DNA from 2 places in the Streptomyces sp. NPDC028928 genome. Region 2 is predicted to be linked to the other one. Evidence: predicted binding sites of a transcription regulator. Region 2 holds the regulator's gene; the other holds the start of a gene.
What was found. The regulator HspR, encoded in region 2, represses chaperone genes until heat shock. The targets are predictions, from matches to a motif close to TTGAGNNNNNNNNNCTCAA.
Positions count from the first base shown of each region.

Region 1: a site for HspR is predicted at 1,445-1,463, ahead of lon (endopeptidase La). Genes of this name have one in related genera too.

Region 1 covers NZ_JBVHVI010000012.1:56,184-62,726, reverse strand. Annotated here, with positions in the region: gene ACZ4U1_RS27305 (spermine/spermidine synthase domain-containing protein) at 1-376, opposite strand, end outside; gene ACZ4U1_RS27300 (rhomboid-like protein) at 571-1,359, shown strand; gene lon (endopeptidase La) at 1,486-3,906, shown strand; gene ACZ4U1_RS27290 (serine/threonine-protein kinase) at 4,026-5,051, shown strand; gene ACZ4U1_RS27285 (hypothetical protein) at 5,198-5,461, shown strand; gene ACZ4U1_RS27280 (hypothetical protein) at 5,543-5,749, shown strand; gene ACZ4U1_RS27275 (SpoIIE family protein phosphatase) at 5,805-6,543, opposite strand, start outside.
Region 2 covers NZ_JBVHVI010000025.1:1,743-8,285, reverse strand. Annotated here, with positions in the region: gene dnaK (molecular chaperone DnaK) at 1-55, shown strand, start outside; gene grpE (nucleotide exchange factor GrpE) at 52-711, shown strand; gene dnaJ (molecular chaperone DnaJ) at 754-1,920, shown strand; gene ACZ4U1_RS38530 (heat shock protein transcriptional repressor HspR) at 1,926-2,393, shown strand; gene ACZ4U1_RS38525 (fibronectin type III domain-containing protein) at 2,449-3,864, opposite strand; gene ACZ4U1_RS38520 (sugar ABC transporter substrate-binding protein) at 4,161-5,267, shown strand; gene ACZ4U1_RS38515 (helix-turn-helix transcriptional regulator) at 5,479-6,507, shown strand; gene ACZ4U1_RS38510 (helix-turn-helix transcriptional regulator) at 6,517-6,543, opposite strand, start outside.

The sequences.
Region 1 (6,543 bases), on a different contig from region 2:
CTTCCACGATCGTGGTCCGCGGGTCGGCGAGCGCGCCCGCGGACACCTCGGCCAGCGGTCCGTCCCGGTGCCAGCCGATGACGGCGGGCTCCCGCTCCACCACGGTGATCCGTCCCCACCGGGGGTCGGCGGCGGCGTGTGCGAGCGAGAACCCCACGCCCAGCCCGCCGATCAGCACCTCGGGCGCCGGCCGCCCGTCCAGCGCGGCACGGGCCGCGTCGACCAGCAGCCGCTCCGAACGGCCGTCGGAGGTGTCCATCAGGAAGCAGCCGTTGGCGATGATCTGCAGCAGCGCGCCGTGTCTGCGCAGCACCACCTCGCCGTACGGGCCGTCGCGCCGGTCCAGGACAACAGGAGAGTCGTACACGGCAGTCATGCCCCCATCCTGCTTGAACGGCGCTGGGCATTCACGGGAATTGCGCATGACGCCCCGGACGTGTGCCGCGGGCCGGGGCCCGGACGCGGCCGGCCGGTGAGAGGTTGCTGTGAAACCGCTCTCGCGTGGCGTCGGTCATAGACAGCGGCACACCGAGCGCGAAGGGTGGGGCGTGACGGAAGGAGCGCCTCACCGTGGAACGGAGCACGAAGGGCCCCGCGCAGGAGGCGTCCCCGCCCGCGCCGGGCACGCCCCTTCCGGACGGCACGGCCGCCGCCGTGCCCCCGGTCCTCGCGGGCCTGCTGGACGGCATACCCCGCCAGCGCGCCGCCGCGCCCCCCGCTCCGGCCGCGCCCCCGCCCCGCCCGCTGCCCCGCCCCTGGCACCTGCTGCCGACCCCCGCCGGCACCCCGTTCACCTTCGCCTACGCGGCCGTCCTGGCCGTCACCTCCCTGGTCGCGACCCTGGCCGACCCCGGCCTGGTGCACACGCTGTACCAGGACTCCAGTACGGACGTGGCCCACCTGGTACGCACGCCCGTGCTGGTGCTGCTGGCGAGCGCGCTGTGGATCGCGGGCGGGATCGTCTCGCCGTACGCCGTCGCCTTCGTGCTGGTGCTCACCGCGCTGGAGCGGCGGACGGGCGGGCTGCGGGCCGCCGGAGTCTTCCTGGCCGGCCATGTCCTGGCCACCCTCGCCACCGAGGTCCCGGTGGGCCTCGCCGTCCTCGTCGGCCACCTGCCCGAGACCTCGCTGCACCGCCTGGACTACGGCATCAGCTTCGGCGTGGCCGCCAGCACGGGGGCCCTGGCGGGCCTGCTCCGCCCGTGGCTGCGCTGGCCCCTGCTGGCAGTGGCGGCCGGCGCGCTCCTGAACGACCTGCTGGCGTACGCCGATCCCCTGACCGACTGGGGCCATCTGATCGCCCTGGCGATCGGCGTATCGGCCTGGCCTTTCGTACGCCGCCGGCACCAGGCGACCTGAGGGGTGCCCGCAGCTCGTCCCCCTTTGGCGCACATGATCGCTCACAGCGAACACACACTCGGGAACAATGCGAGGCGCCAGAACATTGAGTCGGCATAGCTCAAGTTGACTGCCGAAGGGGAGATCATGGCTGCTGAGTCACCGGCGTTCACGCTGACCCTGCCCGTGCTGCCGCTCGACGACGAGGTCGTGCTGCCCGGGATGGTGGTTCCGCTGGACCTGAGCGACGCCGAGGTGCGGGCCGCGGTGGAGGCCGCGCAGGCCGCCGCCCGCTCCGAACCCGGAAAGCCCAAGGTGCTGCTGGTGCCGCGCATCGACGGCACGTACGCGAAGACCGGCGTCCTCGGCACGGTCGAGCAGGTCGGCCGGCTGGCCGACGGTGACCCGGGGGCCCTGATCCGCGGCCGGAGCCGGGTCCGCATCGGCGCCGGCACCACCGGCCCGGGCGCCGCGCTCTGGGTCGAGGGCGCCCGCGTCGAGGAGAGCGTGCCGGAGCCGCTGCCGGGTCAGGTGGCGGAGCTGGTCAAGGAGTACAAGGCGCTCGCCACCACCTGGCTGAAGAAGCGCGGCGCCTGGCAGGTCGTGGACCGCGTCCAGGCCATCGACGACGTGTCGGCGCTCGCCGACAACTCCGGCTACTCGCCGTTCCTGACCACCGAGCAGAAGGTCGAACTGCTGGAGACGGCCGATCCGGTGGCCCGCCTCAAGCTCGCCACGCAGCAGCTGCGCGACCACCTCGCGGAGCAGGACGTCGCCGAGACCATCGCCAAGGACGTCCAGGAGGGCGTCGACAAGCAGCAGCGCGAGTTCCTGCTGCGCCGTCAGCTGGAGGCCGTGCGCAAGGAGTTGCGCGAGCTGAACGGCGAGAAGGAGGGAGAGGAGTCCGACGACTACCGCGCCCGCGTCGAGGCCGCCGACCTGCCGGAGAAGGTCCGCGAGGCCGCCCTGAAGGAGGTCGACAAGCTGGAGCGCGCCTCCGACCAGTCGCCGGAGGGCTCCTGGATCCGCACCTGGCTGGACACCGTCCTGGAAATGCCGTGGAACGAGCGGACCGAGGACGCGTACGACATCCAGGGCGCGAAGGCGGTGCTGGACGCCGAGCACGCCGGTCTGGAGGACGTGAAGGAGCGCATCACCGAGTACCTGGCCGTGCGCAAGCGGCGCACCGACCGGGGCCTGGGTGTCATCGGCGGGCGGCGCGGCGGTGCCGTACTCGCCCTGGTCGGCCCCCCTGGTGTCGGAAAGACCAGCCTGGGGGAGAGTGTCGCGCACGCCATGGGCCGCAAGTTCGTCCGGGTCGCCCTCGGCGGCGTCCGCGACGAGGCCGAGATCCGCGGTCACCGCCGTACGTACGTCGGTGCGCTGCCCGGCCGGATCGTGCGCGCGATCAAGGAGGCCGGGTCGATGAACCCGGTGGTCCTGCTGGACGAGATCGACAAGGTGGGCTCCGACTTCCGGGGCGACCCGGCCGCCGCCCTCCTCGAAGTGCTCGACCCGGCGCAGAACCACACCTTCCGGGACCACTACCTGGAGGTCGAGCTGGACCTGTCCGACGTGGTCTTCCTCGCCACCGCCAACGTCCTGGAGGCGATCCCGGAGGCTCTCGCGGACCGGATGGAGATCGTCCGCCTGGACGGCTACACCGAGGACGAGAAGGTCGTCATCGCCCGCGACCACCTGCTCCCGCGCCAGCTGGAGCGGGCCGGCCTGGACAAGGACGAGGTCACGCTGGACGAGAGCGCGCTGCGCAAGCTCGCCGGCGAGTACACCCGCGAGGCGGGCGTGCGGACCCTGGAGCGGTCCATCGCCCGGCTGCTGCGGAAGATCGCCGCCCAGAACGAACTCGGCGAGCGCGAGCTGCCGTTCACCGTCACCGACGGCGATCTGCGCGCGCTGATCGGCCGCCCGCACCACGTGCCCGAGTCCGCCCAGGACCCGGCCGAGCGCCGGACGGCCGTGCCCGGCGTGGCGACCGGCCTCGCGGTCACCGGCGCCGGCGGCGACGTGCTGTACGTGGAGGCCTCCCTGGCCGACCCGGAGACCGGCGCGGCGGGGCTGACCCTGACCGGCCAGCTGGGCGACGTGATGAAGGAGTCGGCGCAGATCGCCCTGAGCTTCCTGCGCAGCCACGGCGCCGAACTGGAGCTGCCGGTGGCCGACCTGAAGGACCGGGGCGTGCACATCCACTTCCCGGCGGGCGCGGTGCCGAAGGACGGCCCGAGCGCGGGCATCACGATGACCACGGCCCTCGCCTCGCTGCTCTCCGGCCGCCTGGTCCGCACCGACGTCGCCATGACCGGCGAGGTCTCGCTGACCGGCCGGGTGCTGCCGATCGGCGGCGTGAAGCAGAAGCTGCTCGCCGCCCACCGCGCCGGGGTGACCACCGTGATCATCCCCAAGCGCAACGAGCCCGACCTGGACGACGTCCCGGCCGAGGTGCTGGACAAGCTGGACGTCCACGCCGTGACCGATGTCCGCCAGGTCCTGGAACTGGCGCTCGCGCCCGCCACGAGCGACGCGGCGCCGGAGGTTCCGGTAGCGGCGTGACGACCGCTTCCGGATGAGGGAGGGCCCGGGTTCCGTGACGGAGGCCCGGGCCTTCCCCGTGCGTGCCGGCCACGCCCTCGCCATGGGCCCGAAAAGGGATCACTCGGTAGAATTCAGACGTGACGTGGGCTCCCGAGAGCGCCTCCGGCCTGATCGGGGCCGAGATCGCGGGCTACCGGGTGGAGCGCGAACTCGGCCGTGGCGGGATGGCCGTCGTCTACTGCGCCAAGGACCTGCGCCTCGGCCGTACGGTCGCCCTGAAACTGCTCGCCCCCGAGTACACCCGCAACGAGGCCTTCCGCAACCGCTTCGCCCAGGAGTCCCGGGTGGCCGCCGCCATCGACCACCCCAACATCGTGCCGGTCTTCGAGGCCGGCGAGGCCGACGGGGTGCTGTACATCGCCATGTGCTTCGTCGCCGGCCTCGACCTGCGCGCCCTGCTCGACCGCGAGGGCCCCCTCCCGGTGCCGGCCGCGCTGCGCATCGCCGCCCAGCTCGCCTCCGCGCTCGACGCGGCCCACGCCCGCGACCTGGTGCACCGGGACGTCAAGCCCGGCAACGTGCTGATCGCCAAGGGCGTCGACAGCGACCACCCGGAGCACGTGTACCTCACCGACTTCGGGCTGGCGAAGAAGTCCCTGTCGCTCACCGGGTTCACCACGGCGGGCGAGTTCGTCGGCACGCTGGACTACGTGGCACCCGAGCGGATCGCCGGGCGCCCGGTGGACGGCCGGTCCGACCAGTACAGCCTCGCCTGTGTGGTCCACGAGACCCTCGCGGGCGCCCCGCCCTTCCAGCGGGCGGACCACCTCGAGCTGCTCTGGGCCCACCAGTACGACCCGCCGCCCGCGCTGAGCACGGAGCGGCCGGACATCCCCGCCGCGGCGGACGAGGTGCTGCACCGGGCCCTGGCCAAGATTCCCGACGACCGCTACGACACCTGCCTGGAGTTCGTGGCGGCCCTGCGCGGCGCCGTCGGCGGGGCCGGCCGGGGCGGATCCACGCCGGTGTCGGCGGACCTGCCCCCGGCCGGCGCCTGCGCGGGCCCGGGCGCGGCGCGGGCCGAGACGCCCCCGCCGCCCGAGCCGCCCGAGCCTCCCGAGCCGCCCTCCTGGGCCGGTCCCGTGCTCCGGACGCCCCACTAGGGGCCGCGTCCCCCGCCGTCAAGTCCCGAGTCCTCGGAACATGACCCAGCCCTGCCGTTCCGGCGTACTTGAAGTGCGGGCCGCACCGGAGACACCGGACACCGACCAGGACCCGCGGAACGAGGCAGGAGAGAACCGTGAAGCACGTGATCAGGACCCGAGTGGTGAGCCAGTGGATGCGGGGAAGGCGGCTGGCCGCGATCGTCGTCTCGGCCGGTGCCGTTGCCGGAGGGGTGATGCTGCCGGCCGTCACCGCGAGCGCGGCCCCCGCGCCGACGGTCGCCCAGGCACCGGCGCACAAGGACCACGACCACCACGACCACCACGGCCACCACCACAAGCACTACTACTGCTGGTGGCACCAGGGGTACCACCAGTACGTCTGCAAGTGGGTCTGGGACGACCACTAGGCCCGGCCGACCCCCCCACCCCGCCGGTGCGGCCCACTGGACGTGTGGGCCGCAACGAGGCAGGAGAGAACTGTGAAGCGCATGATCAGGACCTGGGCGGAGCGCGGCTGGCTGCGGGGCAGGCGGCTGGCAGTGATCGCCGTCTCGGCCGGTGCGGTCGCTGGAGGCGCTCTGCTGCCCGCCGTCTCACCGACGGCGGTCCACGCCCCGGCGCACGAGCACCAGCACCAGGAGCACCACGGGGACTCCTTCTCCTGGGACTTCTCCTGGGACTTCTCCTGGGACTAGCCGCCCCCGCCCCGCCGCTCCCCGCGGCGGGGCGGGGGCGCGTCCGTGTGCGGGGTCAGAGCGTGGTCAGCGACTGCTCCGCCCACACCGTCTTGCCCACCCGGTCGTGCCGGGTGCCCCAGCGATCGGCGAGCTGGGCGACCAGCAGCAGGCCCCGGCCGCCCTCGTCGAAGATCCGGGCCCGCCGCATGTGCGGGGTGGTGCCGCTGGAGTCGTAGACCTCGCTGATCAGTTTGGTGCCCTGGTGGATCAGCCGGAGCCGGATCGGCGGGCGGCCGTACCGGATGGCGTTGGTCACCAGCTCGCTGACCATCAGCTCGGTGGTGAACGAGGCCTCCTCCAGGCCCCAGACGGACAGCTGGTCGGTGGCGTACCGGCGGGCCAGGGAGACGACCGTGGGCTGGTCGTCCAGCTGCCAGGAGGCGACCAGATCCTCGTGCAGCGCCCGGGTACGGGCCACCAGCAGGGCGATGTCGTCGTCGGGACGGTGGCTGAGCAGGTCGGTGAGGACCCGGTCGCACACCGAGTCCAGCGACTTCGCGGGGCGGCCGAGGGCGACGAACATCTTGTCCAGCGCCTCGTCGATGTCGTGGTCGCGGGCCTCCAGCAGACCGTCGGTGTAGAGGGCGAGCAGGCTGCCCTCGGGCAGTTCCGTCTCGAACGCCTCGAAGGGCAGCCCGCCCAGCCCGAGCGGCGGCCCCGCGGGCACGTCCAGGAAGCGGACGGTGCCGTCCGGGGTCACCGTGGCGGGCGGCGGATGCCCGGCCCGGGCCATGGAGCACCGGCGCGAGACC
Region 2 (6,543 bases):
CGACGTCGTGGACGCCGAGATCGTGGACGACGAGCGCAAGGACGGTGCCGCGTGACGGAGGAGACCCCGGGCTTCGAGGAGAAGCCCGACGTCCCCTCCGGCGCCACCTCCGACGACGCCGAGCCGAAGGCCGCCTCCGAGGAGGGGGCGGCCCCGGCCGGGGACGGACACGCAGAGAACGCCGGTCTGGTCGCCCAGCTGGACCAGGCACGCAAGGCGCTCGACGAGCGCACCGCGGACCTCCAGCGCCTCCAGGCCGAGTTCCAGAACTACCGCCGCCGGGTCGAGCGGGACCGGGTCGCGGTCCGGGAGATCGCCATCGCGAACCTCCTGACCGAGCTTCTGCCCGTGCTCGACGACATCGGGCGCGCGCGGGAACACGGTGAACTGGTCGGCGGCTTCAAGTCGGTGGCCGAGTCGCTGGAGACCGTCGCCGCCAAGATGGGCCTGCAGCAGTTCGGCAAGGAGGGCGAGCCCTTCGACCCGACGATCCACGAGGCCCTGATGCACAGTTACGCACCGGACGTCACCGAGACGACCTGCGTGGCGATCCTGCAGCCGGGGTACCGCATCGGCGAGCGCACCATCCGCCCCGCGCGGGTGGCCGTGGCCGAGCCGCAGCCCGGCACGCAGACCGTCAAGGCCGAGGACGCCGAGGAGTCCACCCCGGCGGCCGACGACAAGGAGAGCGGTGGCCCGGACGAGGGCTGACGTGAAGACTGAGGGAAGGCCGGGAGAGGGGGTACGTCGAGGATGAGCACCAAGGACTTCATCGAGAAGGACTACTACAAGGTCCTCGGCGTCCCCAAGGACGCCACCGAGGCCGAGATCAAGAAGGCGTACCGGAAGCTCGCCCGCGAGTTCCACCCGGACGCCAACAAGGGCAACGCCCGGGCCGAGGAGCGCTTCAAGGAGATCTCCGAGGCGAACGACGTGCTCGGCGACCCCAAGAAGCGCAAGGAGTACGACGAGGCGCGCGCGCTGTTCGGCAACGGCGGCTTCCGCCCCGGACCGGGCACGGCCGGCGGCTCCTTCAACTTCGACCTGGGCGACCTCTTCGGGGGCACCGCCCAGGGCGGGGGCTTCGGCGGAGGACTCGGTGACGTCTTCGGGGGCCTGTTCAACCGCGGTGGTGCCGCGGGTACGCGTACCCAGCCCCGGCGCGGCCAGGACATCGAGTCCGAGGTCACGCTGAGCTTCACGGAGGCCATCGAGGGCGCCACGGTGCCGCTCAGGATGTCCTCCCAGGCACCCTGCAAGGCCTGCTCCGGCACCGGCGACAAGAACGGCACGCCGAGCGTGTGCCCGACCTGCGTCGGCACCGGTCAGGTCGCCCGGGGTTCGGGTGGCGGCTTCTCGCTCACCGACCCCTGCCCCGACTGCAAGGGCCGCGGCCTGATCGCCGAGCACCCCTGCCTGGAGTGCAAGGGCAGCGGGCGGGCCAAGTCGTCCCGGACCATGCAGGTCCGCATCCCGGCGGGCGTCACCGACGGGCAGCGGATCCGGCTGCGCGGCAAGGGCGCGCCCGGCGAGCGGGGCGGCCCGGCCGGCGACCTGTACGTGGTCGTCCATGTCGGCGAGCACCCGGTCTTCGGGCGCAAGGGCGACAACCTCACCGTCACCGTGCCGGTGACGTTCGCCGAGGCGGCCCTCGGCGGCGAGGTGCGGGTCCCGACCCTCGGCGGTCCCGCCGTCACCCTGAAGCTGCCGCCCGGCACCCCGAACGGCCGGACGATGCGGGCGCGGGGCAAGGGCGCGGTCCGCAAGGACGGCACCCGCGGCGATCTGCTGGTCACCGTCGAGGTGCGTGTTCCCACGGACCTGTCGGGGAAGGCTCGTGACGCGCTGGAGGCGTATCGCGAGGCGACCGCGGGCGAGGACCCGCGGGCGGAGCTGTTCGAGGCCGCGAAGGGAGCTTGAGAGTGATGGACGGCCGTCGTCCCCGTCAGCGCGGGGGGTTTTCACCGTACGAACTGACTGATGAGACCCCGGTCTACGTCATCTCGGTGGCGGCCCAGCTCTCCGGACTCCACCCGCAGACGCTGCGGCAGTACGACCGCCTGGGCCTGGTCTCCCCGGACCGCACCGCGGGCCGGGGCCGCCGTTACTCGGCCCGTGACATCGAGCTGCTCCGCCAGGTGCAGCAGCTGTCGCAGGACGAGGGCATCAACCTGGCCGGCATCAAGCGGATCATCGAACTGGAGAACCAGGTCGCGGCCCTGCAGTCCCGGGTCGCGGAGCTGGAGGCGGCCCTGGACGGCGCGGCGGCCGCGATGCAGCAGCGCGAGGCGGCCGTGCACGCCTCCTACCGGCGTGACCTGGTGCCGTACCAGGAGGTCCAGCAGACCAGCGCGCTGGTGGTGTGGCGGCCGAAGCGGCAGCAGCAGGACTGACGCGCGTCTTCGCAGGACGAGAGGGGCCCGGACTTCCGGGCCCCTCTCGTCCGTGTCAGGACGTCGGCTCGCTCGGCGTGTCCAGCTCGGTCGCCACCACCACGTCGGCCTCGTGGGTCCACTTGTAGCGGGAGTTCCAGGACGTGTCGTAGGCGTCCACGAAGAAGCAGCGCTCCTCGCCGTCCGCGACCGTGTCGTACCGGTACGAGGTGGTGTCGGGCATCAGCCAGGCGTCCTCCTGCGCGGAGCAGACCCGGTCCTCGCCGTCGCTCAGGATGCGGCCCGTGTAGACGGCGTACCGGTGCAGGTCGGGCGCCGGGTTGGGGTCCCACTTCAGCTCGAAGCCGTACTCGGTCGGGGTGGCCGTCAGGCCGGTGACCAGGGGCGGCGGGGTGTCGTCCTGGCGTGTGCCGCTGACGGCGGCGGACGGGGCGGACTCGTTGCCCGCCGCGTCCAGGGCGCTCACCCGGTAGAAGTAGGTGCCGCCCACCTCCGCCGAGGCGTCCCGGTAGGAGAGCTGGTCGGTGCTGCCGAGGCTGGTGTAGGTGCCGCTCGCGCCGGTCGCCCGGTACACCCGGTAGGAGACCGCGTCGGGTACGGCGTTCCAGCCGAGGCGCAGGCCGCCCTGCTCGGACTCGTCGGTGACCGCGGCGCCGGCCGGCACGGCGGGAGCGGTCCGGTCGGCGGTGGTGACGGGCTTGTCCGCGGTGCCCGCCGACTCGTTGCCGGCCTTGTCGTAGGCGCGGACCTCGTAGTAGTACGTCGCGCCGGTCACCGGCAGGGTGGTGTCGGTGTACGTGGTGCCGGTGGTGGTCGCCAGCGGCTTCGCGCCGTACGCGCTGCCCTGGAGCCGCCGGTAGACGCGGTAGCCGGCGAGGTCCATCTCCTTGTTCTTCGCCCAGGTGAGCCTGGCCTTGCCGGTCGCGGGGTCGTACGCGACCGAGGTCCCGGTGGGCACCAGGGGCTTGACCTTGTCGACGTCGGCGGAGGTGCGGGGCGTGTAGGTGAAGGTGACGTTCGCGGTGCCGGTCCAGTTCACGAAGTCCACGCGGAGGGTGTGCCTGCCGGACGGCACGGTGACGTCGACGGTCTTCTTCTGGGTCGTCGAGACGTTCTTCCAGAGGTCGACCTTGCGGGTGCCGTCCAGGTACACCCGGATCCCGTCCTGGGCGGAGACCGCCAGGGCGAAGGGGCCGCCGGAGCCGAAGTCGCGGGTGACGGTCCAGCGGACACCGAAGTTGTTGCCGGGCAGTCCCGCCGCGGGGGCGCCGGTGCCCCACTGCTCGGAGACCGCGCTGTCGCAGTCGGTCTTCTTCGGGGTGCCGGAGAACGTCGTGTTCGCGAAGAACTGCCGGGTGTAGACCGGCGAGGCACAGGTCGCCGCGGACGCGGTCGGGACGGTGACGCCGAGCAGGGCGCCGGACGCGGCGAGTACGACAGCGGCGGCGGTCGTACGTCTGGCTGAGTTCATTCGGTCCTCTGATCGAATCGGAGCGCGGCCCGAAGCCGCCGTGATCACGACTCGTGAGGAACCGGGTGGGTTGTACGGGTCTTTGCCCGACCGGTGAACTCCCTTGGGATGTACGGTCCGTAAAGGGTGCTTGAAGGGTGTTTCGCGTGACCTTCACAGGTGCAGCTGAGCGTGGTGTTGCGCACTCGTTAAGTGATTTTTCTTGACGACGGGTACGGGCTCAGCGTTGTCTTTTCAGTCACCTGGGTCGTATTGCAGCACCCACGTCCGGAAACGCACCTGAAGTGAGCCCCCGCATGCGTCGTATCGCCATCTCCGTGGCCCTGTCCACGATGACCCTCTCGCTCGCCGGCTGTGGCGTGCTGAACGCGACGGGGGACGGCGCGAGCGCGAGCCCGACGAAGGGCAACGACATCACGGTGGGCCTGCTGCTGCCCGAGAAGGCGAACACCCGCTACGACAAGTTCGACTACCCCATCATCAGGGACAAGGTGGCCGAACTCACCAAGAAGCAGGGCAAGGTGCAGTACGCCAACGCCGACGCGAGCGCCGCCCGGCAGTCCGAGCAGCTGCAGAACATGATCGACGCCAAGGTGGACGTCATCCTGCTCGACGCCGTCGACGCGCACGCCATCGCCGACGGGGTGAAGAAGGCCAAGGACGCGGGCATTCCGGTCATCGCCTACGACCGGCTCGCCGAGGGCCCGATCGACGCGTACATCTCCTTCGACAACGAACTCGTCGGCGAGGTGCAGGGCCGCACCCTGCTGGAGGCCCTCGGATCGGGCGTCGACACCTCCGACAAGGTCGTCATGATGAACGGCTCGCCCACCGACCCGAACGCCAAGCAGTTCAAGGAGGGCGCGCTCTCCGAGCTGAACGGCAAGGTGGACATCGCGGACAGCTTCGACACCACCGACTGGAAGCCGGAGAACGCCGAGGCCAACATGGCCAAGGCCATCGCGAAGATCGGCAAGAACAACATCGCCGGTGTCTACTCCGCCAACGACGGCATGGCCGGCGGCGTCATCAAGGCCCTGAAGGCGGCCGGCGTCACCGAGCTGCCCCCGATCACCGGCCAGGACGCCGAACTGGACGCCGTGCAGCGCGTGGTCTCCGGTGAGCAGTACATGAGCGTCTACAAGTCCTACCCGGACGAGGCCGAGGCCGCCGCGCAGATGGCCGTCACCAAGATCCAGGGCAAGGACATCCAGTTCGACGCCCTCACCCAGGACCGGGTGGACAGCCCCACCGCCAAGGACATCCCGGCCCGGCTGGTCCAGGTGAGCGCGCTCACCAAGCGCACCATCAAGGACACCGTCATCGCGGACGGCATCTACACCGTCGGCGACATCTGCACCGCCAAGTACAAGACGGCCTGCGCGGCGATCGGCCTCAAGTAGTTCCGGCCCCCGACGCCCGGCGCCGGCCGGCCAGGCTCGGTCCGTCCCGGCTCCGTCATCCTGTCGCCGTGCGAGGGGCGGAGCGGCACCGAAACCCGGGCACAGCGGATTTTCCGGTGGCCACCGCGCAGTGAGCCGTGTTGCGGACCCGGTTGGGCGCCGCGCATAGTTGCGCTGCGGAAGTGGCAGCACACCGGGGGTGGAATGGGCGATGGCCGGGCGCGGGGCGGAGGAGCACCCTCACGGTGCCGACCGGCTGTGTGAGGCCGGGGACCGGGTGTACTCCCGTGCCGTACGCCGGGGCCGGGTGCCGCGCACGGACGCCGAACCGGTGCCCTGCCTGCTGGAACTGGCCCTGCTGCACCCGGACCCCGACGACATGGACTGGCTGGTGCCGACCTCCCCGCAGGAGGTCATGACCCGGCTGCTGCGTGGCGTCTACGACGAGGTCAGCGCGAGCCAGCGGCGGGTGGGCTCGGCGGTGGCGGCCTTCGAGTGGTACGCGGGCCTGGGCCGGCAGGAGAACGCCCTCGCGGCACCGGCCGAGGGCAGCGCCATCCGGGTCCTGGACGGCCTCTCCCGCATCCAGGCCGCGATGGACGAGGCGACCGAGGCGTGCACCACAGAGGTGCTCACCGTGCAGCCCGGGGGCATCCGGCGGGAGGCGGAGCTGACGGAGGGCCTGCACCGGGCGCTCGCCCTGCGCGGCCGGGGCGTCCGCATGCGGGACCTCTACACCCACGTCGCCCGGCACGGCCAGGGCCTGCTCAACTACCTGGAGCTGATGGGTGACACGGTGGAGGCCCGCACCCTGGACGAGGTCATCGACCGGCTCATCCTCTTCGACCGCACGGTGGCCTTCATCCCCGCCAACGCCGACCGCACGATGGCCCTGGAACTACGCCATCCCGCCCTCGTCGCGTACCTGGTGACGGTCTTCGAACGCCTCTGGCGCCTGGCGATCCCCCTCACGGCGCCGTTGCCGGACACGGGCATCGAGGGCATCTCCCACCGCGAGCAGTCCATCGCCGCGCTGCTGGCGGAGGGCCACCAGGACGCCGTCATCGCCGAACGTCTCGGCATCAGCGTCCGCACCTGCCGGGCCCACATCGCCCGGCTCTCGGAGACCCTGGGCGCGGCCAGCCGCACCCAACTCGGCGTCCGCATCGCCCAGGTCGGACTCGACGGCCACCGTCCCGCCCTCACCGGTCCGGATCGTAAGCCCCCGACCGCCCGATGAGACGCCGCCTCAGTGGTCCCGGTCGAGGATGCCGGA